Regions from separate parts of the Streptomyces sp. NPDC085937 genome, predicted to be linked through region 2. Evidence: riboswitches for the same ligand, from Rfam matches in the RefSeq annotation. Region 2 holds a riboswitch; each other region holds the start of a gene.

What was found. Region 2 has a riboswitch for thiamine pyrophosphate ahead of thiO (glycine oxidase ThiO). Riboswitches for the same ligand answer to the same signal wherever they lie in the genome.
Region 1: it holds a riboswitch for thiamine pyrophosphate, as region 2 does, so the genes downstream of both, thiC (phosphomethylpyrimidine synthase ThiC) here and thiO (glycine oxidase ThiO) in region 2, are expected to answer to the same signal.
Region 3: it holds a riboswitch for thiamine pyrophosphate, as region 2 does, so the genes downstream of both, ACIF8S_RS30170 (thiamine ABC transporter substrate binding subunit) here and thiO (glycine oxidase ThiO) in region 2, are expected to answer to the same signal.

Annotation. Positions count from the first base shown of each region.
Region 1 is NZ_JBITSH010000007.1:162,787-169,664, forward strand. Features, by position in the region: gene ACIF8S_RS17305 (VWA domain-containing protein) at 1-1,429, opposite strand, end outside; gene ACIF8S_RS17310 (hypothetical protein) at 1,642-2,724, shown strand; gene thiC (phosphomethylpyrimidine synthase ThiC) at 2,952-4,766, opposite strand; TPP riboswitch at 4,759-4,948, opposite strand; gene ACIF8S_RS17320 (YibE/F family protein) at 5,021-6,568, shown strand; gene ACIF8S_RS17325 (SsgA family sporulation/cell division regulator) at 6,653-6,878, opposite strand, start outside.
Region 2 is NZ_JBITSH010000012.1:110,697-117,574, reverse strand. Features, by position in the region: gene pknB (Stk1 family PASTA domain-containing Ser/Thr kinase) at 1-1,275, opposite strand, end outside; gene ACIF8S_RS24480 (thiazole synthase) at 1,387-2,181, opposite strand; gene thiS (sulfur carrier protein ThiS) at 2,183-2,404, opposite strand; gene thiO (glycine oxidase ThiO) at 2,401-3,567, opposite strand; TPP riboswitch at 3,565-3,676, opposite strand; gene ACIF8S_RS24465 (NAD(P)/FAD-dependent oxidoreductase) at 3,852-5,081, shown strand; gene ACIF8S_RS24460 (Rv2175c family DNA-binding protein) at 5,210-5,575, shown strand; gene thiE (thiamine phosphate synthase) at 5,785-6,444, shown strand; gene metF (methylenetetrahydrofolate reductase [NAD(P)H]) at 6,584-6,878, shown strand, end outside.
Region 3 is NZ_JBITSH010000019.1:76,053-82,930, reverse strand. Features, by position in the region: gene ACIF8S_RS30180 (ABC transporter ATP-binding protein) at 1-70, opposite strand, end outside; gene ACIF8S_RS30175 (ABC transporter permease) at 71-1,726, opposite strand; gene ACIF8S_RS30170 (thiamine ABC transporter substrate binding subunit) at 1,723-2,805, opposite strand; TPP riboswitch at 2,886-2,991, opposite strand; gene rlmN (23S rRNA (adenine(2503)-C(2))-methyltransferase RlmN) at 3,016-4,122, opposite strand; gene ACIF8S_RS30160 (hypothetical protein) at 4,321-4,512, opposite strand; gene ACIF8S_RS30155 (phosphatidate cytidylyltransferase) at 4,648-5,772, opposite strand; gene frr (ribosome recycling factor) at 5,772-6,329, opposite strand; gene pyrH (UMP kinase) at 6,450-6,878, opposite strand, start outside.

The DNA of each region.
Region 1 (6,878 bases), on a different contig from region 2:
CCGGGACCGTGCTGATGTCGTCGACGGAGAAGAAGCCGACGTTGTCGACGCGGCGCCCGGGCAGGGTGTCGAAACGCTCCAACACACCGTAGTTGGCGCGGCCGAGGCCCACGAACTGCCAGAAGACGGGCTCCTCCACGGCCTGGCGCAGCTGGTCCTCGATGTCGGCGTTGCGGTAGACACCGCCGTCGGAGAAGAACAGCACCAGCGTGGGGTCGGTGCTCGGACGGTCCCGCACGAACGCGCGTACCTCCGCGATGACCTTCTGCTCCTCGTTCTGGATGCCGACGTCCCGCATGTCGACCTGGCTCGGGTCGAGAGTCTTCTTCCGCTTGCGCCGGAACAGGCTGATCTCCCCCACCCGGACGTGCAGCCGCAGCCACTCGGGGAGGTCGCCGAGCCGCAGGTCCGGCAGCCGGGCCGGGTTCGTGGCGAACGTCCAGGCCTGCATCTCCCCGTCGTCGTCCAACTGGGCGGCGACCGCCGCCATCCGCTCGACGACATCGGCCACGACGCCCTTGGTGTACAGGAAGGACATGGAGCCGGAGGCGTCGAGGACCAGGATGACGCGCGCGGTGACCTCGCTCGCCCCGTGCTTGCGCAGGCTGACCGCGACCTGTTCCTTACGCAGGGACAGCCGCTTGCGCATGTCGACGGGCAGCCGCTCCTCCCCCTTGGTGAGGCGGGGGGCGCCGGACAAGGGCGGTGAGGCGGGGGCGGGGGGCGCCGGGGCGACAGGCGGGGACGGCGGGGGTGTCACGGCCGCCGGCCGGGCGCCGGGCGGTGTCGCGGCGGCGGGGGGCGGCGGCGTGACAGGCGAGGGCGGCGGTGTCGCGGCGGCGGGCGGCGGGATGACGGGCGAGGGCGGCGGTGTCGCGGCGGTGGCCGACGGGCCGGGCTCGTCGACGGTGATACCGAAGTCCGTGGCCAGTCCGGCCAGCCCGGAGGCGTACCCCTGACCCACGGCACGGAACTTCCACGCGCCCTGCCGCCGGTACAGCTCACCCCCGATGAAGGCGGTCTCGGACCCGGCCGCCATGTCGAAACGGGCCAGTTCGGTGCCGGACGCGGCGTCCAGCAGCCGGAGCACCAGCCCCGGCACCTGCCCGAACGTCCCGCCGTCGGCCGACGCCCCGAGCACGATCCGGTCGACGGCCGGCTCCACCGAGCGCAAATCCGCCTCGACGGTGTCGGTGGCGGCCCCGTCAACGTTCCGCTTCCCCAGGTGCCGTACGGCCCCCGAGGCGTGACGCGGCTGGTTGTAGAAGACGAAGTCCCCGTCGTCCCGCACCCGCCCGGCATCCGTGAGAAGCAGGGCCGACGCGTCGATGTCCGGCACCCCCGGCCCGGCCCCCCAGGCGAGCTCGACGCGCACGACGGGCGCCTCGACGGAGATGTTGGAACCCTTGCTCATCGACCTCGCGACCATGGCCCCAGTCTGCCCACCCTCACCGGAAAGCACGAGCAGACCCACGGCCCCGCTCCGGACGGGGCTTCACGACGATCATCGGAAGACGTCTCGGAAACCCGAGGCAGCCGCCCGGGCTCCAGCCCCTGCCCACCCACCGTCGCGCCCACCCGTGACGTCCTACGATGCGTCAGTCCTCCGGAATGTCCGGCTCATCGTGCGACAAGGAAGTCATGCGCCTGTCCAGTCACCTCAGCAAGGCCGCCGTGGGCGCGGCGGCAATGGCTCTCCTCACCGGGTGCACGGGGGACCAGGACGCGGGCGGAGCCGTGGCACAAGCTCCGGAGAGGCCGGCCTCCTGGACCGATCTGCCGGTGCGTGCCGGTGCACGGAACATCGTGCACCGGGACACCGACGAGGTCCGGATCACGGTCAAGAGCCTGGTGCGGGGCTCGGAGGAGGACATGCGCGGGGCACGCGTGGACGAGGAACTGAAGGGCAAGGTCCCTCACTACGTCACCTTCGAGGTCACCAACACCGGCCGGCGGACGATTCCGCACGCCTACATGGTGGACAGCAACTTCTCCCTCAACGGCACCGACTGGGAGCACGGGGAGGAGGTCAGAATCAGCGGCGGCAGACCCGGTGGGGTCGACCTGCCGTGCGCGGACACCGCGCCGAGGACGCTGGCGCCCGGCGCCTCGTTCGAGTCCTGCTTGACCTTCGTGCTGCCCGAGGGGGTCGGCGTGCTGTCCCTGACCCACTACGCCGGCGGTTACCACGACGAGGGCGGCTCGGTCGCCGTCTGGCCCGTCGAGGGCGGTCCCGAGGCGGTGTCCGCGAAGCTGGCGGAGCCGGGTGCCGTCCGCCGCGTCCGGCACGATGCCGACGAGGACGGCGTCCTCGAACTTCCCGCCACGCTGGTCTCCGTCCGCCGCGGCGACGCGGCCGACATCGAGGACCTGGACCTGGTCGCCACCGCGAGCGAGCGCCGCGGCGTCCCGTACTACGTGGTGATCACCTACACCAACCCCGGGCCGCACGACCTCTACACCGACCAGGGCAGTCGCGTCCGCCTCCTGACGCGAGGCGGACGGCAGATACCGGGGAAGACCCCCTTCGTCGACGACACCGGCATTCCTGGCTGCCCGTCCGACTGGGTCGCCACGATGGTGCCACCCGGCGACAGCGTGACGGAGTGCACCATCCACCTGGTGACAGGTGAGGGCGACGAACCGTTCGCCGTGGGATTCGACGAGGCGGACCGGCCTGGCCTGGTGACCTGGAGAGCCGACCTCCCACGCTCCCCACGGTGATCGTCGCGAGAGCAGCGCGACCCGTCCGGGCCCGCATCCCGGGACGGAGCGACCCCGCATCTGCGCGGCTCACCGGCGCTCACGCTCATCACGCACCCGACCGTACGAGGCTCACCGTCGCACACCAAGCCGGTTCCCCCACCGTCCGCCCGCCTCTCCTGAGCGGTGCGCACCCCGTGGCGGAGACCGGGTGGCTCCTTTGGAGCAAGGAGCCACCCGGCCGGCGCTCAGTCCGCGATGGGCAGGTAGACCCTGTTCCCGGACTGCGCGAACTCCTTCGACTTCTGCAGCATCCCCTCGGCGATCTCCTCGGCCGTGGCCCCTTCGGCCGCCTCACCGCCGAACCGCTCCGTGATGCTCTGGCTGATCTTCATCGAGCAGAACTTCGGGCCGCACATCGAGCAGAAGTGGGCCGTCTTCGCGGGCTCCGCCGGGAGCGTCTCGTCGTGGAAGGCGCGGGCCGTGTCCGGGTCGAGGGCCAGGTTGAACTGGTCCTCCCACCGGAACTCGAAGCGGGCGTCGGACAGGGCGTCGTCCCACTCCTGGGCGCCCGGATGACCCTTCGCGAGGTCGGCGGCATGAGCCGCGATCTTGTACGTGATCACGCCGGTCTTGACGTCGTCCCGGTTGGGCAGGCCCAGGTGTTCCTTGGGCGTGACGTAGCAGAGCATGGCCGTGCCCCACCAGGCGATCATCGCCGCGCCGATGCCCGAGGTGATGTGGTCGTACGCGGGCGCGACATCCGTCGTGAGCGGGCCGAGCGTGTAAAACGGGGCCTCCTCGCAGATCTCCTGCTGGAGGTCGATGTTCTCCTTGATCTTGTGCATCGGGACATGTCCGGGACCCTCGATCATCGTCTGGACGTCGAAGCTCTTCGCGATCCTGTTGAGCTCCCCGAGCGTGCGCAGCTCCGCGAACTGCGCCTCGTCGTTGGCGTCCGCGATCGACCCGGGCCGCAGGCCGTCGCCGAGCGAGTAGGTGACGTCGTACGCCGCGAGGATCTCGCAGAGCTCCTCGAAGTTCTCGTACAGGAACGACTCCTTGTGGTGCGCCAGGCACCACGCGGCCATGATCGAGCCGCCGCGCGAGACGATGCCGGTCTTGCGGTTCGCGGTGAGCGGGACGTACGCCAGGCGGACGCCCGCGTGGACCGTCATGTAGTCCACGCCCTGTTCCGCCTGTTCGATGACCGTGTCCTTGTAGATCTCCCAGGTCAGCTCCTCGGCCTTGCCGTCGACCTTCTCCAGCGCCTGGTAGAGCGGCACGGTGCCGATGGGGACGGGGGAGTTGCGCAGCACCCACTCGCGGGTGGTGTGAATGTTGCGGCCGGTGGAGAGGTCCATGACCGTGTCGGCGCCCCAGCGGGTCGCCCACGTCATTTTCTCCACCTCCTCCTCGATGGAGGAGGTCACCGCCGAGTTGCCGATGTTGGCGTTGACCTTCACCAGGAACCGCTTGCCGATGATCATCGGCTCCGTCTCCGGATGGTTGACGTTGGCCGGCAGCACCGCGCGGCCCGCCGCGATCTCCTCGCGGACCACCTCGGGAGAGACGTTCTCCCGGATCGCCACGAACTCCATCTCGGGCGTGATCTCACCACGGCGCGCGTACGTCAGCTGCGTGACCGCACGCCCCTCGCGACCCCGGCGCGGCTGACGCGGCCGACCGGGGAAGACGGCGTCGAGGTTGCGCAGGCCCCCGCGCGGCGAGGTGTGCTTGATTCCGTCGTCCTCGGGACGGACGGGACGGCCCGCGTACTCCTCCGTGTCACCGCGGGTGATGATCCAGTTCTCGCGCAGCGGGGCCAGTCCCCGGCGGACGTCGGTGTCGACGAGCGGATCGGTGTACGGGCCGGACGTGTCGTACAGCGTGACCGAACGCCCGTTGGTCAGGTGCACCTGACGGACCGGCACCCGCAGGTCGGGGCGGCTGCCCTCGACGTACGCCTTGTGCCAGCCGATGGACTTCCCGGCCTCCGTGGCCTCCGACGTCTCCGTCGGGTTCTGCGTGGAGGCAGGCGTGCGTGCGTCCTTGTTGGTCATGAGACCTACTCCCTACGCCGGCATTACCCGGTAACAGGTTCGGCGGTCGACGCAGCGGATTCCGTCTGCTGACGTTCCGTGTGAAACATCACTCGAAGTCGGTGATGTTTCACGTGGAACATCGCTGGGACGGAGGTCAGCGCCCTCTCAGCCCGGTGCTCCGAGCTCCCGCGTGTACAAAAGGTGCCTCCACGCTAGCGTCCTTTCTGGCGCGGTGAACAGAGGGCACCCTTCCTTCTTGCGATGATCGGGCGGTGACCTCGAACTCTCCGCCCCCGTATCCGCCGTCCGAGCCTCCGCACGGCGCCGACGCCCGCTCCGGGCACGTGCACGGCCCCGGCCCGGGGCATGTGGGCGCGCACGAACACACGGGTTCACACCGACGCCTGGACACACACGGCCACACCACGGGCCGCGGTCACGAGGGCGCGCAGGAGCCTACGGCCGGGACCCGGACCACCTCACACGGGCACAGTCACAGCCACGGACCTGCGGCGCCCGTCTCCCGGCACCTGCGCAAAGTCATCGCGGCGATCCTCATCCCCTTCGCCGGGGCCGTGCTGGTCGGGCTGGCCGTGTTGTGGCCGGGCGGTGCCCCGGCCCACGAGCGCACCGGGGTCGGCTTCGACCGGCAGACGCACGAGGCCACGGTCACCGAGGTCGTACCCGTGAACTGCGCGTCCGCCAATCCCTCGGCGGGCGTCCCGACCGGTGACACCTCCACGGCCGAGGGTTCCTCGGCCGAACAGCGGGCGAAGGGCACCTGCAAAAAGGCGACGATCCGGGTCGACACCGGCAAGGACAAGGGCCGCACGTTCAGCGAGCTCGTACAGCCGGACCAGTCCCGGCAGTTGAGCGAGGGCCAGGAGGTCGTGGTCGCCTACGAGCCCTCGGCGCCGGAGGACCTGCAGTACTCGGTCGCCGATGTGAACCGCCGCTTCCCGCTGGCGCTGCTGGCCGGCATCTTCGCGCTCGCCGTCGTGGCCGTGGGCCGGCTGCGGGGCGTCATGGCGCTGGTCGCGCTGGCGGTCAGCTTCCTGGTACTCAACTTCTTCATCCTGCCGGCCATCCTGGAGGGCTCGAACCCACTGGTCGTGGCGGTGGTGGGGGCGAGCCTGATCATGCTGCTCGCCCTGTACCTCTGCCACGGGCTGTCCGCCCGCACCTCGGTGGCGGTGCTCGGCACCCTCGTCTCGCTGCTCCTGATCGGCGTTCTGGGGTCGGTGTTCATCGGCTGGTCGGCGCTGACCGGCAACACCGACGACAACACCGGTCTGATCCACGGCCTCTACCCGGGTATCGACATGAGCGGTCTGCTGCTCGCGGGCGTCATCATCGGGTCGCTCGGTGTCCTCGACGACGTGACCGTCACCCAGACGTCCGCGGTCTGGGAGCTGCACGAGGCCAACCCGGCGATGGGACGCCGCGCGCTGTACCGCGCGGGCATCCGCATCGGCCGCGACCACATCGCCTCCGTGGTCAACACGCTGGTCCTCGCGTACGCGGGCGCCGCGCTGCCGCTGCTGCTGCTGTTCTCGGTCGCACAGAGCAGCATGGGGACGGTCGCCAACAGCGAACTGGTCGCGGAGGAGATCGTGCGGACCCTGATCGGCTCGATCGGCCTGGTCGCCTCGGTGCCCGTCACCACGGCCCTGGCCGCGCTGGTCGTCTCTGCCGACCGCACGGCGGACCGGGCCCCGGTGCCCGGGCAGGCCGGGAGCCACGAGCAGCCGGTGGGACACGCGCCGGAGCCCGGACCGGCAGCGGCACGCGGCGGACGCGGCCGGCGCCGCAAACGCTGACGTACGGTCCCGCTCGCGGGCGGAGGACCCGGGCCGCAGCGCTGAAGCGTTACGCCACCCCGACCCACCCGATCGGCGCAACGTTCAGCCGGCGCTCTGCTCCGCGAGGATCCGGTCCAGCGCGTCGTCGAGGTGTGCGTCGAAGTCGGCGAGCGCCCCTTCCTGCCCCAGCGGCACCAGCTTGTCGGTGCGGTCGAGGAAGGCCACGAGCGGTGCCGTGGAGGAGCGGAACAGCGCCTGGTCGCTGCCCACCTGGAGCCGGATCAGCACCTCGCCCAGGGTGTCGGGGTCGACCGGCGCGACCCGCACA
Region 2 (6,878 bases):
CGGGTCGGTGCTGATCACCTTGCCCCGCTCGACGGAGTCGCTGTACTGCTCCTCGACCTCACCGACGTCCAGGCCGGCCTCGGCGAGCCGGTCCCGGGCCTCCTGCTCGGTCTTCGACAGCAGCGGCGGGACCTTGGTGAACTGCCCGGAGTTGATGTACCAGACGCCCGCGCCGAGGCCCAGCACCAGCAGCACGGCCACGACGATGGCCGCGGGTCCGCGCCGCAGCGCCGTGCGGCGGCGGGGCGGAAGCGGCGGCGGGGAGTGGAAACGGCTGGTCCGGTTCACCGGATCCATGCCGTCGTCCTCGTCCTCGTTCACCGGGAGGGGGCGCGGCACGGTGAGCGCGCGGGGGATGACGCTGGTGCGGTCGTCGGCGTTGTCGTGCTCGGAGGTGAGCGCCTGCGGGGGCATCGCGTCGAGCTGCTCGTCACTGAGCCGGCCGCGCGTCTCACGGGCCCGGGCGAACAGCGCCACCGCGTCGGCCGGGCGGGCCCCGGGCTCACGCGCGGTCGCCGCCGCGACCAGCTGGTCCAGCGCGGGGGCCAGACCGGGCACGGCCGCCGAGGGCGGCGGCACGTCGTCGTGCAGGTGCTTGTAGAGGACGATCGCGGGGGAGTCGCCGTCGTGCGGCTTCTCACCGGTCAGCATCTCGTACAGCAGGATGCCGCAGGCGTACACGTCGACGCGGGGGTCCGCGGTGCCGTGCTCTATCTGCTCCGGGGCGAGGTACGACACCGTGCCCAGCACGGTGCCCGTGCTGTTGGTCACCGTGTCCACCGAGCGGACCAGACCGAAGTCGGCGACCTTGACCCGGCCGTCGTCCCCGATCAGCACGTTCTCCGGCTTCATGTCACGGTGCACGAACCCGGCCCGGTGGGCGGCGCCCAGCGCGGCCAGCACCGGCTCCAGGATGTCCAGCGCCGCCCGCGCCTGGAGCGCCCCGCGCTCCCGCAGCACGTCGCGCAGGGTGCAGCCCGCGATGTACTCCATCGCCAGGTAGACGTACGCCCCGTCGGCGCCCTGGTCGAAGACCTGGACGACGTTGGGGTGGGCCAGCCGGGCGACGGACTTGGCCTCGCGGATGAAGCGCTCCACGAAGGAGGCGTCGGAGGCGAGCGAGGGATGCATCACCTTGAGCGCGAGGATGCGGTCGAGACGGGTGTCCAGGGCCCGGTAGACCGTGGCCATCCCGCCGACGGCGATCCGCGCGTCGACGCGGTAGCGGCCGTCGAGCACCTGCCCGACCAGCGGGTCCTGAAGGGTCGTGTCCACGCAGCGAGTCTACGAGTCCGCGAGGACAGCTCCGGCCCGATCAACCGCCGTTGGAGCGGACCTGTGACCTGTGTTACCCGACCGCGTCCGAACGCGGGCCCGGACACGGGGTCAGAACGCGGGCCGCTCCGGGTCCAGCGCGGCCCGGCCCCCGACGGGGGAGGAGGCCTGCGCGAAGTGCCGCCGGGGGATGCGTCCCGCCCGCCGCGCGAGCCGTCCCGCCTCCGCCGCGCCCCGCATCGCGGACGCCATCAGCACCGGTTCCTGGGCGCGGGTGACGGCGGACGCCAGCATCACGCCCGCGCAGCCCAGCTCCATCGCCAGCGCCACGTCGGAGGCGGTGCCGGCCCCGGCGTCCAGGATCACCGGCACCCCGGCCCGCTCCACGATCAGCTCGAAGTTGTGCGGGTTGCGGATGCCCAGACCCGACCCGATCGGCGAGCCGAGCGGCATGACCGCCGCACAGCCCACGTCCTCCAGCTTCCGGGCCAGCACCGGGTCGTCGTTGGTGTACGGCAGGACCGTGAAGCCGTCGTCGACGAGCGTCTCCGCCGCGTCCAGCAGCTCGACCGGGTCCGGCAGCAGGGTGCGCTCGTCGGCGATGACCTCCAGCTTCACCAGGTCCGTGCCGAGCGCCTCCCGGGCCAGCCGCGCGGTGAGCACGGCCTCCCCGGCGGTGAAGCACCCGGCGGTGTTCGGCAGCACCCCGATGCCCAGCTTCCGCAGCACCGACAGCACGGACCCGTGCACCGAGGGGTCCACCCGCCGCATGGCGACGGTCGTCAGTTCCGTCCCGGACGCCACCAGCGCCCGCTCCAGCACGTCGAGGCTCGGCGCCCCGCCGGTCCCCATGATCAGGCGGGACGTCAGGGCCCGGCCGCCGAGGACGAAGGGATCGTCGGCCATGTCAGCCTCCTTGGACCGCGGTGAGGACCTCCACCCGGTCCCCTTCGGTCAGGGGGGTGGCGGGCCACTGGGCGCGCGGGACGACGGTTTCGTTGAGGGCCGCGGCCACCCCGGAGGGCGCGGCGGTGAGCGACCTGACGACGAGGTCCAGGGCGGTTCCGGGCGGGAACCGGCGGGGCTCGCCGTTGACGGTGACGGTGACGGTGGTGACCCGGGTGGTCATACGGGCTGCTCCGCGAGGACGGGGGCGCCGAAGCGCCGGGGCGAGAAGGGGAGGGCCTCCTGGGGCAGGTCGCCGGTGGTCAGCGCCCGCGCCATGGCGTCGCCGGTGACGGGCGTCAGCAGGACGCCGTTGCGGTGGTGGCCGGTGGCCAGCAGCAGTCCCGGGAGCCGCGTCGGGCCGAGCAGCGGCGCGTTGTCGGGGGAGCCGGGGCGCAGACCGGCGATCGTCTCGGTCAGCGGCAGCTCGGTGATGCCGGGGACCAGCTCGTGGGCGTCACGCAGCAGCTCGTAGACGCCACCCGCCGTGACGGTGGTGTCCCAGCCCATCTCCTCGCTGGTCGCGCCGATCACCAGCTCGCCGTTCTCACGTGGCACCAGGTAGACGTGGCTGCCGCGCACCACGGCCCGCACCGTGCGGCTCAGGAAGGGCTCGGGCCGGTCGGGCATCGCCAGCCGCAGCACCTGCCCCTTGACCGGCCGCACCGGGGGCAGCACGTCCTGCGGGACGCCCGCGAGCCTGCCGCTCCAGCTGCCCGCGGCGAGCACCACCTGGCCCGCGCCCAGCTCGTCACCGGCCGCGGTGACGACACCGCGCGCCCGGTCGCCGGCGACGACCAGCTGCTCGGCCCAGGTGTGGTGGAGGATGACACCGGCCCGCTCGCAGGCGGTCACGAGGGCGGACGCCAGCCGTCGGGGGTCGATCTGGTGGTCGCCGTCCACCCGCAGCCCGCCGCGCACGCCCGGCGCGAGCATCGGCTCCAGGCGGCGGCACTCCCGTCCGGACAGCCACTGCGAGTCCAGGCCGGAGCGCTGGTGCAGGGCGTGCAGCTCGCGCAGATGCGCGCGGTCGTCGGCGTCCAGCGCCACGGCGAGGGTGCCGCTGCGGCGGTAGCCGAGGTCCTGGCCGGTGTACTCGGTCAGCTCGGCGGCGAAGGCCGGGTAGCGGCGCGCCGAGGCCAGGCTGAGGCCCAGCAGCGTCTGCTCGCCGTGGTGCAGCTCGGTGACGGCGGCCAGCATCCCGGCGGCCACCCGGGCGGCGCCGCCGCCCGGCTCGGGGTCCACGACGGCCGTGGCGAGTCCGGCCTGCGCGGCCCGCCAGGCCGTGACCAGACCGATGATCCCGCCCCCGACGACGAGGACGTCTGCGCTACGCGTGGGCGACATGGGCGTCCAGCCCCTCCCTTCGCCGGCATGACCCGGATCAGGTTCGTACGGTCGGAGGCCGCCAGCCTCCCTCTCAGCCCGGTGCGTCCGGGCTCCCGCGAGTGCGTGTACGCGGGCCACCCTAGCCCGCGCCACGCGGCACCCGTAAGGGACCCCGCGTGGGAGGGGCGGCGGGGTCCCCCGCGCGGGAGGGGCGGCGACCCGGCGGGGGGAGCGGCGAGGGGTCCGGCGGGGGGAGCGACGAGGGGTCCGGCGCGGCGGGCGCGGGTGTCTATGGTGAGCGGGTGAGCGAGCAGACGCAGGAACCGGGAGGGGCCGCGCCGCGGCGGGTCGTGGTGGCGGGCGCGGGCATGGCGGGCGTACAGACCGCGGCCGCGCTGCGGGAGCAGGGCTTCGACGGTGAGGTGACGCTGATCGGGGCCGAGCCCCACCAGCCGTACGACCGGCCGCCGTTGTCGAAGGCGGTGCTGCTGGGCACGGCCGAGAGTTCCGCGTTCGACGTGGATTTCGAGGAGCTCGGCATCGGGCTGCGGCTGGGCTGCGAGGTGCTGGGCCTGCGCCCCGGCGACCACGAACTGGACACCGAGGCCGGGCCCGTCCCGTACGACGTGCTGGTGCTCGCCACCGGCGCGGAACCGCTCCGGCTGCCCGGCACCGAGGGTGTCGCCGGCGTGCATCTGCTGCGCACCCTGGACGACGCGGCACGGCTGCGGCCGGTGCTCGCCGCGCAGCACGACGTCGTGGTGGTCGGCGCCGGCTGGATCGGCGCGGAGTTCGCCACGGCGGCCCGCGAGGCGGGCTGCGCGGTCACCGTCGTGGAGGCCGAGGAGCGGCCGCTGGTGGGGGCGCTGCCCGCCGAGGTCGCCGCGCCGATGGCCGCCTGGTACGCCGAGGCCGGGGTCACGCTGCGCACCCACGCGCGCGTACGGGCCGTCGAATCCGGTGCCGTGCTCCTCGACGACGGCACGCGGCTGCCCGCCGGCGCGGTGGTCGTGGGCATCGGGGCCCGCCCCGCCACGGCCTGGCTGACCGGCTCCGGGATCGCCCTCGGCACGCACGGCGAGGTCGTCGCGGACGAGCACCTGGCGACCTCCCTGCCGGATGTGTACGCCGTCGGCGACTGCGCGTCCTTCCCGTCCGGCCGCTACGGCGAGCGCCTGCTGGTCCACCACTGGGACAACGCCCTCCAGGGCCCCCGCACGGTCGCCGCGAACATCGTCGGCGGGGGTGGCGAGGTGTACGACCCGGTGCCGTACTTCTGGTCCGAGCAGTTCGGCCGCTTCGTGCAGTACGCGGGGCACCACGCGGACGCCGACCGCACGGTGTGGCGCGGGGACCCGGCCGGCCCGGCGTGGAGCGTGTGCTGGCTGCGCGGGGACCGTCTGGTCGCGCTGCTCGCGGTGGGGCGGCCCCGGGACCTGGCGCAGGGACGCCGGCTGATCGAGGCGGGCGCCGCGATGGACCCGGAGCGGGTGGCGGACCCGGCGCGGCCGCTGAAGTCGGCGACGGCGTGACCCCGGGCGCGCGTCCTCCGCACGACGCGTCCGTCCTCCGCACGACGCGTCCGTCCTCCGCACGACGCGCCCGCCCGGCCGGACGGGGTCGGCTTCCGACTGTCGGTGGCAGGTGGCAGGCTTGTCCCGTGACCGAGATTGACGCAAAGATCGATGCTCTCGTCCCCGCCTGGCTCACCCTTCCCGACATCGCCGAACAGTTCGGCGTCGAGGTGACGCGCGTCCGGCAGCTGGTGAAGGACGGCCAGCTCATCGCCGTACGCCGGGGTGAGAACCGCGCACTGCACGTCCCCGCCGCCTTCATCGACGGGGACAAGGTCGTCAAGGGCCTGACCGGGACCCTGACGCTCCTGCGGGACGACGGCTTCACGGTCGAAGAGATGCTGGAGTGGCTGTTCACCCCCGACCCCAGCCTGCCGGGCACGCCCGCGCAGGCGCTGAGCGAGAACCGTGGCACGGAGGTGAAGCGTCGGGCGCAGGCTCTCGCGGTCTGAATCCCTGCCCACCCGCCTGTCGGTGTTCCCGCCGGCCGGGGCCCGGTGCTCTGGTCGGTGGGACGCCGTGGGGGCGCGAGTCCGTTGGGGCTGGTCGCGCAGTTCCCCGCGCCCCTGGAAGGAGTTGTCCCTGAGGACGGCATAGGGTTCCGGCGGCAGATCATGCGCGGGGCCGACCCGTGCCGTCGAGACCGTTCCGGGGGGACCCCATGACCGACACCGTGCGCGCCCGGCTGGCCGACGCCCGCGTCTACCTGTGCACCGATGCACGCAAGCGGCAGGGAGACCTCCCGGAGTTCCTGGACGCCGTGCTCGCCGGCGGCGTCGACGTCGTGCAGCTGCGGGACAAGGGCATGGAGGCCGCCGAGGAGCTGGAGCACCTGGCGGTCGTCGCCGACGCCTGCGCCCGGCACGGCAAGCTGCTCGCGGTCAACGACCGCGCCGACGTGGCCCACGCCGCCCGCGCCGACGTGCTCCACCTCGGCCAGGGCGACCTGCCCGTTCCCGCCGCCCGCGCGCTCCTCGGCGACGACGTCCTGATCGGCCGCTCCACCCACGCCGAGTCCGAGGCCGCCGCGGCCGCCGTCCAGCCCGGCGTGGACTACTTCTGCACCGGCCCCTGCTGGCCCACCCCCACCAAGCCCGGCCGCCTCGCACCCGGCCTGGACCTGGTCCGTTACGCCGCCGGGCTCGGCACCGACCGTCCCTGGTTCGCCATCGGCGGGATCGACCTGGCCAACCTCGACCAGGTGCTGGACGCCGGTGCCCGCAGGGTGGTCGTGGTCCGCGCCCTCACCGAGGCCGACGACCCGGAAGCGGCGGCCTCCGCCCTGGCCCGCCGGGTGCGGGAGGCCGCGGACGCGGGCTGACCCCCGTGGCGCGGCGCGGGAGCCCACGGGCAGCCCACGGCGTCTCAAGTTTGTCCACACTGTGGACAGCAAGTCGGCAAATCAGACAAATATCCCTCTTCTGGTTGGGGGACCGCCGCCCCGTGGCTAACCTGCCGGTATGGCCCTCGGAACCGCATCCACCAGGACGGACCGCGCACGCACCGTGCGCGACATGCTCGCCGCCGGGAAGACGACGTACTCGTTCGAGTTCTGGGCCCCCAAGACCGAGAAGGGCGAGCGCAACCTGTGGAACGCGCTCCGCAGGGTCGAGGCCGTCGCGCCCAGCTTCGTCTCCGTCACCTACGGTGCCGGCGGCTCCACCCGCGCCGGCACGGTCAAGGCGACCGAGCAGATCGCCGCCGACACCACCCTCACCCCGGTCGCGCACCTCACCGCGGTGGACCACTCCGTCG
Region 3 (6,878 bases), on a different contig from region 2:
CGAGGCCGACGGCGTCCAGCGCCGCCCGCCCGCCGAAGCGGACGGTCGCGTCCTGAAGGCTCAGCAGCATCTAGAACTCCCCGCTCCGGTCGGTCCGCAGCCGCTCCAGCACCAGCAGCGCCACCGCGCACACGATCATCAGGATGGTCGACAGGGCCATGGCCTGGCCGTAATTGAGGTCCCCGGGCCGTCCCAGCAGCCGCGCCACGGCCACCGGAAGGGTGGGGTTGTCCGGCCGCGCGATGAACACCGTCGCCCCGAACTCCCCGAGAGACACCGCGAAGGCGAACCCGGCCGCGATCAGCAGCGCCCGCCGCACCAGCGGCAGGTCCACCTCACGCCACGCCCGCCACGGCGACGCCCCGAGCACCGCCGCCGCTTCCCGCAGCCGTACGTCCACCGCCCGCAGCACCGGCAGCATGGTCCGTACGACGAAGGGGACGCCGACCAGTGCCTGCGCCAGCGGGACCAGCATCCAGGAGGCGCGCAGGTCCAGCGGCGGCTCGTCGAGCGCGATGAGGAAGCCGAAGCCCACGGTCACCGCGGACACCCCGAGCGGCAGCATCAGCAGCGCGTCGAAGCCGCGCACCAGCCGCCCCGCGTCCCGCCGGGTGAGCGCGACGGCGGCGAGCCCGCCGATCACCACAGCGATCACGGTGGCGGCGACGGCGTAGCGCAGCGAGTTGCCGACCGCCTCGATGGGCGCGACGAGGAACACTCCCCCGTCGCCGTCGGTCAGCGCCCGGTAGTAGCCGAGGCCGGCGCTGCCGAAGGAGCGCTGCACCAGTACGCCGAGCGGCATCAGGAGCAGCACGGCCACCGTGGCGACGACTCCGCCGAGCAGCGCCCACTGCCCTGCGCCGCGCGGCCGGCGCGCGGTCACCGAGGGGTCGACGAGGCGCAGCGCGGTCTCACGACGCCGCACGGTCCAGGCGTGCAGCGCGAGGATCAGGCCGACGGCGGCGAACTGGATCATCGTGAGGACGGCGGCGGTGGACAGGTCGAAGAGGTCGGCGGTCTGCCGGTAGATCTCCACTTCGAGGGTGGAGAAGGTGGGCCCGCCGAGGATCTGCACCACGCCGAACGAGGTGAAGGTGAACAGGAAGACCATCAGCGCGGCGGCGGCCACGGCGGGGGCGAGCGCCGGCAGGGTGACCGTACGCCAGGCGGTGAGACGGGAGGCGCCGAGCATCCGCGCGGCCTCCTCCTGACGCGGGTCGAGCTGGGACCACAGCCCGCCCACGGTGCGGACGACCACGGCGTAGTTGAAGAAGACGTGCGCGAGGAGGATCGCCCACACGGTGGTGTCGAGGCGCACGCCCCACAGCTCGTCCAGCAGTCCGCCGCGTCCGACCAGGGCGAGGAACGCCGTGCCGACGACGACCGTCGGCAGCACGAACGGCACGGTGATCACCGCCCGCAGCATCTGTTTGCCGGGGAAGTCGAAACGGGCCAGGACGTAGGCGCCGGGCAGCGCGATCACCAGCGTGAGGCCCGTGGAGACGAGCGCCTGCCAGGTGGTGAACCACAGCACCTGGCGGATGTCGGACTGGGCCAGCACGTCCGCGATCCGCCCGGGCTGCCAGCCGCCGTCGGTCTTCAGCCCGCGCGCGACGATCGCGGTGACCGGGTAGGCGAAGAAGACCGCGAAGAACGCGGCCGGCACGGCCAACAGGCCGAGCCGTGCCGCGTTCCGGCGCCACCACCCGCGCCGGCGCGGGCTCACTTCAGTACGAGCGAGGTCCACGACTTGACCCACTGGTCACGGTTCTCGGCGATCTTCACCGGGTCCATGGTCTGCGGCTGCTTCGCCTGCGGCCCGAACTTCACGAACTCCTCAGGCACGGACGCACCCTCGCGCACCGGGTAGACGAACATGTTGAGCGGCATGTCGTCCTGGAAGGTCTTGCCGATCAGGAAGTCGAGCAGTGCCTTGCCGCCCTCGGAATTCTTCGCGTTGCTCAGCAGCCCCGCGTACTCGACCTGCCGGAAGCAGGTGCCCTCGGCGACGCCGGTGGGCGCGGTGTCGGGCTTCGGGTCGGCGTAGATCACCTCGGCGGGCGGCGAGGAGGCGTACGACACGACGAGCGGCCGGTCCGCCTTGGCCTCCTTGCCGCCGGCCGAGCCGGAGAACTCCTCGTTGTAGGCCTGCTCCCAGCCGTCGACCACCTTGACGCCGTTGGCCCTGAGCTTCTTCCAGTAGTCCCGCCAGCCCTCGTCCCCGTACTTGGCGGCGGTGCCGAGCAGGAAGCCGAGGCCGGGTGAGGAGGTGGCGGCGTTCTCGACGACCAGGAGGTCCTTGTAGGCGGGCTTGACCAGGTCGTCGAGGGACTTCGGCGGGGTCAGGCCCTTGTCCTCGAACCAGGCCTTGTCGTAGTTGACGCAGACGTCACCGGTGTCGACCGGGGTGACCCGGTGCTCGTCCTCGTCCACCCGGTACTCGGGCAGCAGCTGGTCGGATCCCTTGGCCTCGTAGGACTGGAACAGCCCGTTGTCGAGGGCGCGGGACAGCAGGGTGTTGTCGACGCCGAAGAAGACGTCGCCCTGGGGGTTGTCCTTGGTCAGGATCGCCTTGTTCACGGCCTGGCCCGCGTCGCCGTCCTCGAGGACCTTGAGCTTGTAGCCGGACTGCTTCTCGAAGGCGGCGACGACGTCCTTCGACACGGCCCACGAGTTGTGACTGACGAGGGTCACGGTCCTGGAGCCGGTACCGCTGCCGCCGTCGTCGCCGGACGACCCGCAGGCGGACAGCGTGACGAGCCCCAGCCCGACGGCCAGGACCATGACCTTCTTGGTGATGTCCACTTGATTCCTCCTGGAGTGACCAGGAAGAGACGCGGCCCTGCCCGGAACCCCTGGGCGGGGTCCCGGGCAGGGCGCAACAGCTCGAGTGATGACCGATCTCCCTACCCAGAATGACCTGGGCCAGGTTCGGAGGGTCTGCGGCCGGTGCCGCACTCTCAGCGCTGTGGCGCTCCCCTGTCGGAATATGAAGATGTACGTACCCGGGTCAGACTACCGTTCGCTCGCGGCGAGCTGACCACACGCCCCGTCGATCTCCTGACCACGGGTGTCCCGGATCGTCACCGGCACACCGTGCGCGGCGATCGCCTCGACGAACGCCTTCTCGTCCTCGGGCCGGGACGCGGTCCACTTGGACCCCGGCGTCGGGTTGAGCGGGATGAGGTTGACGTGCACGGGCCGCCCCTTGAGGAGCCGTCCGAGGCGGTCGCCCCGCCACGCCTGGTCGTTGATGTCCCGGATGAGGGCGTACTCGATGGACAGCCGGCGTCCCGACCTGGCCGCGTACTCGAAGCCGGCGTCGAGCACCTCGCGCACCTTCCACCGCGTGTTCACGGGGACGAGGGTGTCGCGCAGCTCGTCGTCAGGGGCGTGCAGCGAGATGGCGAGGCGGCACTTGAAGCCCTCCTCGGTGAACCGGTGGATGGCCGGCACCAGGCCGACCGTCGACACGGTGATGCCGCGCTGCGACAGCCCGAGCCCGTCCGGCTCGGGGTCGGTGAGCCGGCGGATGGCGCCGACGACCCGCTTGTAGTTGGCGAGAGGCTCGCCCATGCCCATGAACACGATGTTGCTCAGCCGCGCGGGTCCGCCGGGCACCTCGCCGTCGCGCAGCGCCCGCATCCCGTCCACGATCTGGTGCACGATCTCGGCGGTCGACAGGTTCCGGTCGAGCCCGGCCTGCCCGGTCGCGCAGAACGGGCAGTTCATGCCGCAGCCGGCCTGGGAGCTGATGCACATGGTGACCCGGTCCGGGTACCGCATCAGCACGGACTCGACGAGGGTCCCGTCGAACAGCTTCCACAGCGTCTTGCGGGTCGTCCCCGCGTCGGTCGACAGATGCCGCACGACGGTCATCAGCTCAGGAAGCAGCGCCTCCTGCAGCTTCCCGCGCGAGCCGGCGGGGATGTCGGTCCACTGCTCCGGGTCGTGCGCGTACCGCGCGAAGTAGTGCTGCGAGAGCTGCTTGGCACGGAACGGCTTCTCACCGACCGCGACAACCGCCTCCTTGCGCTCGGCAGGCGTGAGATCGGCAAGATGCCGCGGCGGCTTCTTGACTCCGCGCGGCGCGACGAATGTAAGTTCTCCGGGCTTAGGCATGGCTGTACCAGTGTCGCAGATCCACATGGGTGACCTGCGGGTGCCGATGACCACACCGGCCGGCCGCGCTCGCCGGGATCGCTGCCGGACCACCTCGGGCGGCCCGGGCACGGCCCGGCGAGGCTCACCCGCCGGCTGCCCGCACCTTCCCGACCTGGGCGGCGAGCACCGCACCCGTGAGGACAGCGGCATCCCGGCTCAGGACCGCGTCGCCTCCGCACGGGCCGTGCGGCGTCCGCGGACGTAGCGAAGGATCACGTAGATGATCGCGGCGAGTTGGGCGCAGAACAGGACCGTGATCTCCAGCGGCCCCATCCTGCCGCCCAGCGCGAGCAGCGCCGCCGCGAAGACGGCGATGACCAGCAAGAGATTGACGATCAGACCACGCATGATGTTCCCCCCAGGGTGTGGACGGTTGTCCCTGGTGATCATGATCGCAGGCCTTGATCGTCATGCACACAGCCAAACAAAGGGGCCCCCGTCCACAGGGGACGAGGGCCCGTTCCGGTCGGCGGGGAAAGGGGCTCAGCTCGAGCCCACGAAGATCACCAGCAGGAGCCAGACCACCGGCGCCGTCGGGAGCAGGGAGTCCAGGCGGTCCATGATGCCACCGTGGCCCGGGAGCAGGGTGCCCATGTCCTTGATGCCCAGGTCGCGCTTGATCATGGACTCGCCGAGGTCACCCAGCGTGGCGCTGGCGGCGACCGCGAGGCCGAGCAGGAGGCCCTGCCACCAGACGCCGTCGTCGATCAGGAACTGCATGCACAGCGCGCCCGCGACCATGGAGAAGCCGACCGCTCCCAGCAGGCCCTCGCGGGTCTTGCCGGGGCTGATGCGCGGGGCCAGCTTGTGCTTGCCGAAGCGCCAGCCGACCGCGTAGGCGCCGGTGTCGCTGACGACCGTCAGCAGCAGGAACGTCAGCACCCGCCACGGTCCGTCGTCGGCCCTCAGCAGCATCGCGACGAACGTCGCCAGGAACGGCACGTAGAACGTCGCGAAGACACCCGCCGTGACGTCCTTGAGGTAACCCTCGGGCGGTGCCGTCATACGCCAGACCAGGACCGCCAGCGTGGTGAGCGCCATGGCGACCCACGCGCCCTCCGCGCCCCGGGCGTACCCGGCGACGACCATCGCCGCGCCGCCGATCGCCAGGGGGACGAGGGGCGCCTTGATCCCCTTGCGTTCGTCGAGCCGCGTGGTCAGCTCCCACAGGCCCACCACCACGGCGACCGCGATCACTCCGACGAAAACGGCCTTGACGACGAACAGCGACGCGACGATCACCGCGCCGAGTCCGACGCCGACGCCTATCGCCGCGCCGAGATCCCGCCCCGCGCTCTTCTTCTGCGGTGCGGGGGCCGGCTGCGGGGCGGGAGGCATGGGCTCCGGATTCTGCGGCACCTCCCCCGGCAGGGGGCGGGCCCGCGTCGGCTCGTCTCGGAACAGGGGGCCGCTCAGCCGAGCGACCCCCCGGTCCGCATCCTGGTCTCCGCCGTGTTCGGGTACGTCGGGCACGATGGGCATGGGCCGCGTCTGCTGTGCTTGGTGCGCATCGTACGCGGGACCCGCCGGGACAGCTTCCCGGCCGGGTCCGTGGTCGGACTGCCCCCAGTACCCGGTCTGCGGCGTCCCCCAGGAAGAGTCGTTCATCAGACCTCGAGCAGCTCCGCTTCCTTGTGCTTCAGGAGCTCGTCCACCTGGGCGACGTACTTCGCCGTGGTGTCGTCGAGTTCCTTCTCCGCACGGCGGCCCTCGTCCTCGCCGACCTCGCCGTCCTTGATCAGCTTGTCGATGGCTTCCTTCGCCTTGCGGCGGACGGAGCGAATCGAGATCTTCGCGTCCTCGCCCTTGCCCTTGGCGACCTTGATGTAGTCGCGCCGGCGCTCCTCCGTCAGCTCGGGGAACACCACCCGGATGATGTTGCCGTCGTTGCTGGGGTTGACGCCCAGGTCGGAGTCGCGGATCGCCTGCTCGATGTTGCGCAGCGCGCTCTTGTCGAACGGGGTCACCACGGCCATGCGCGGCTCGGGCACGGAGAACGAGGCCAGCTGGTTGATCGGCGTCGGCGCGCCGTAGTAATCGGCCACGATCTTGTTGAACATCGCCGGGTGCGCACGGCCGGTACGGATCGCGGCGAAGTCCTCCTTGGCGACCACGACGGCCTTCTCCATCTTCTCCTCGGCCTCGAGGAGGGTCTCTTCGATCACCACTTGCTCCTGCGTGTCTTGAGTAGGCCCGGCTGCGGTTCCTGGTCGGGGCGGCGGCCGGCTGCGTCGCGTCTTCTTCCTGCACGGTTCACGACCGGCAGGACATTGTCCATCCCCCGGTCAGTTGTGCCCGGCGTCGTCGCCCACCAGCGTGCCGATCTTCTCACCCTTGACGGCGCGGGCGATGTTGCCCTCCTTCAGGAGTTCGAAGACGACGATCGGCAGGCTGTTGTCCCGGCAGAGCGTGACGGCCGTGGCGTCGGCGACCTTCAGGTTCCGGGTGATGACCTCCCCGTAGCCGAGGGCGTCGAACTTGACGGCGTCGGGGTTGGTCTTCGGGTCGGCGTCGTAGACCCCGTCGACACCGTTCTTGCCCATGAGCAGCGCCTCGGCGTCGATCTCCAGGGCGCGCTGCGCGGCGGTGGTGTCGGTGGAGAAGTACGGCATGCCCATACCGGCGCCGAAGATGACCACACGGCCCTTCTCCAGGTGGCGCACGGCGCGCAGCGGGATGTAGGGCTCGGCGACCTGGCCCATGGTGATGGCGGT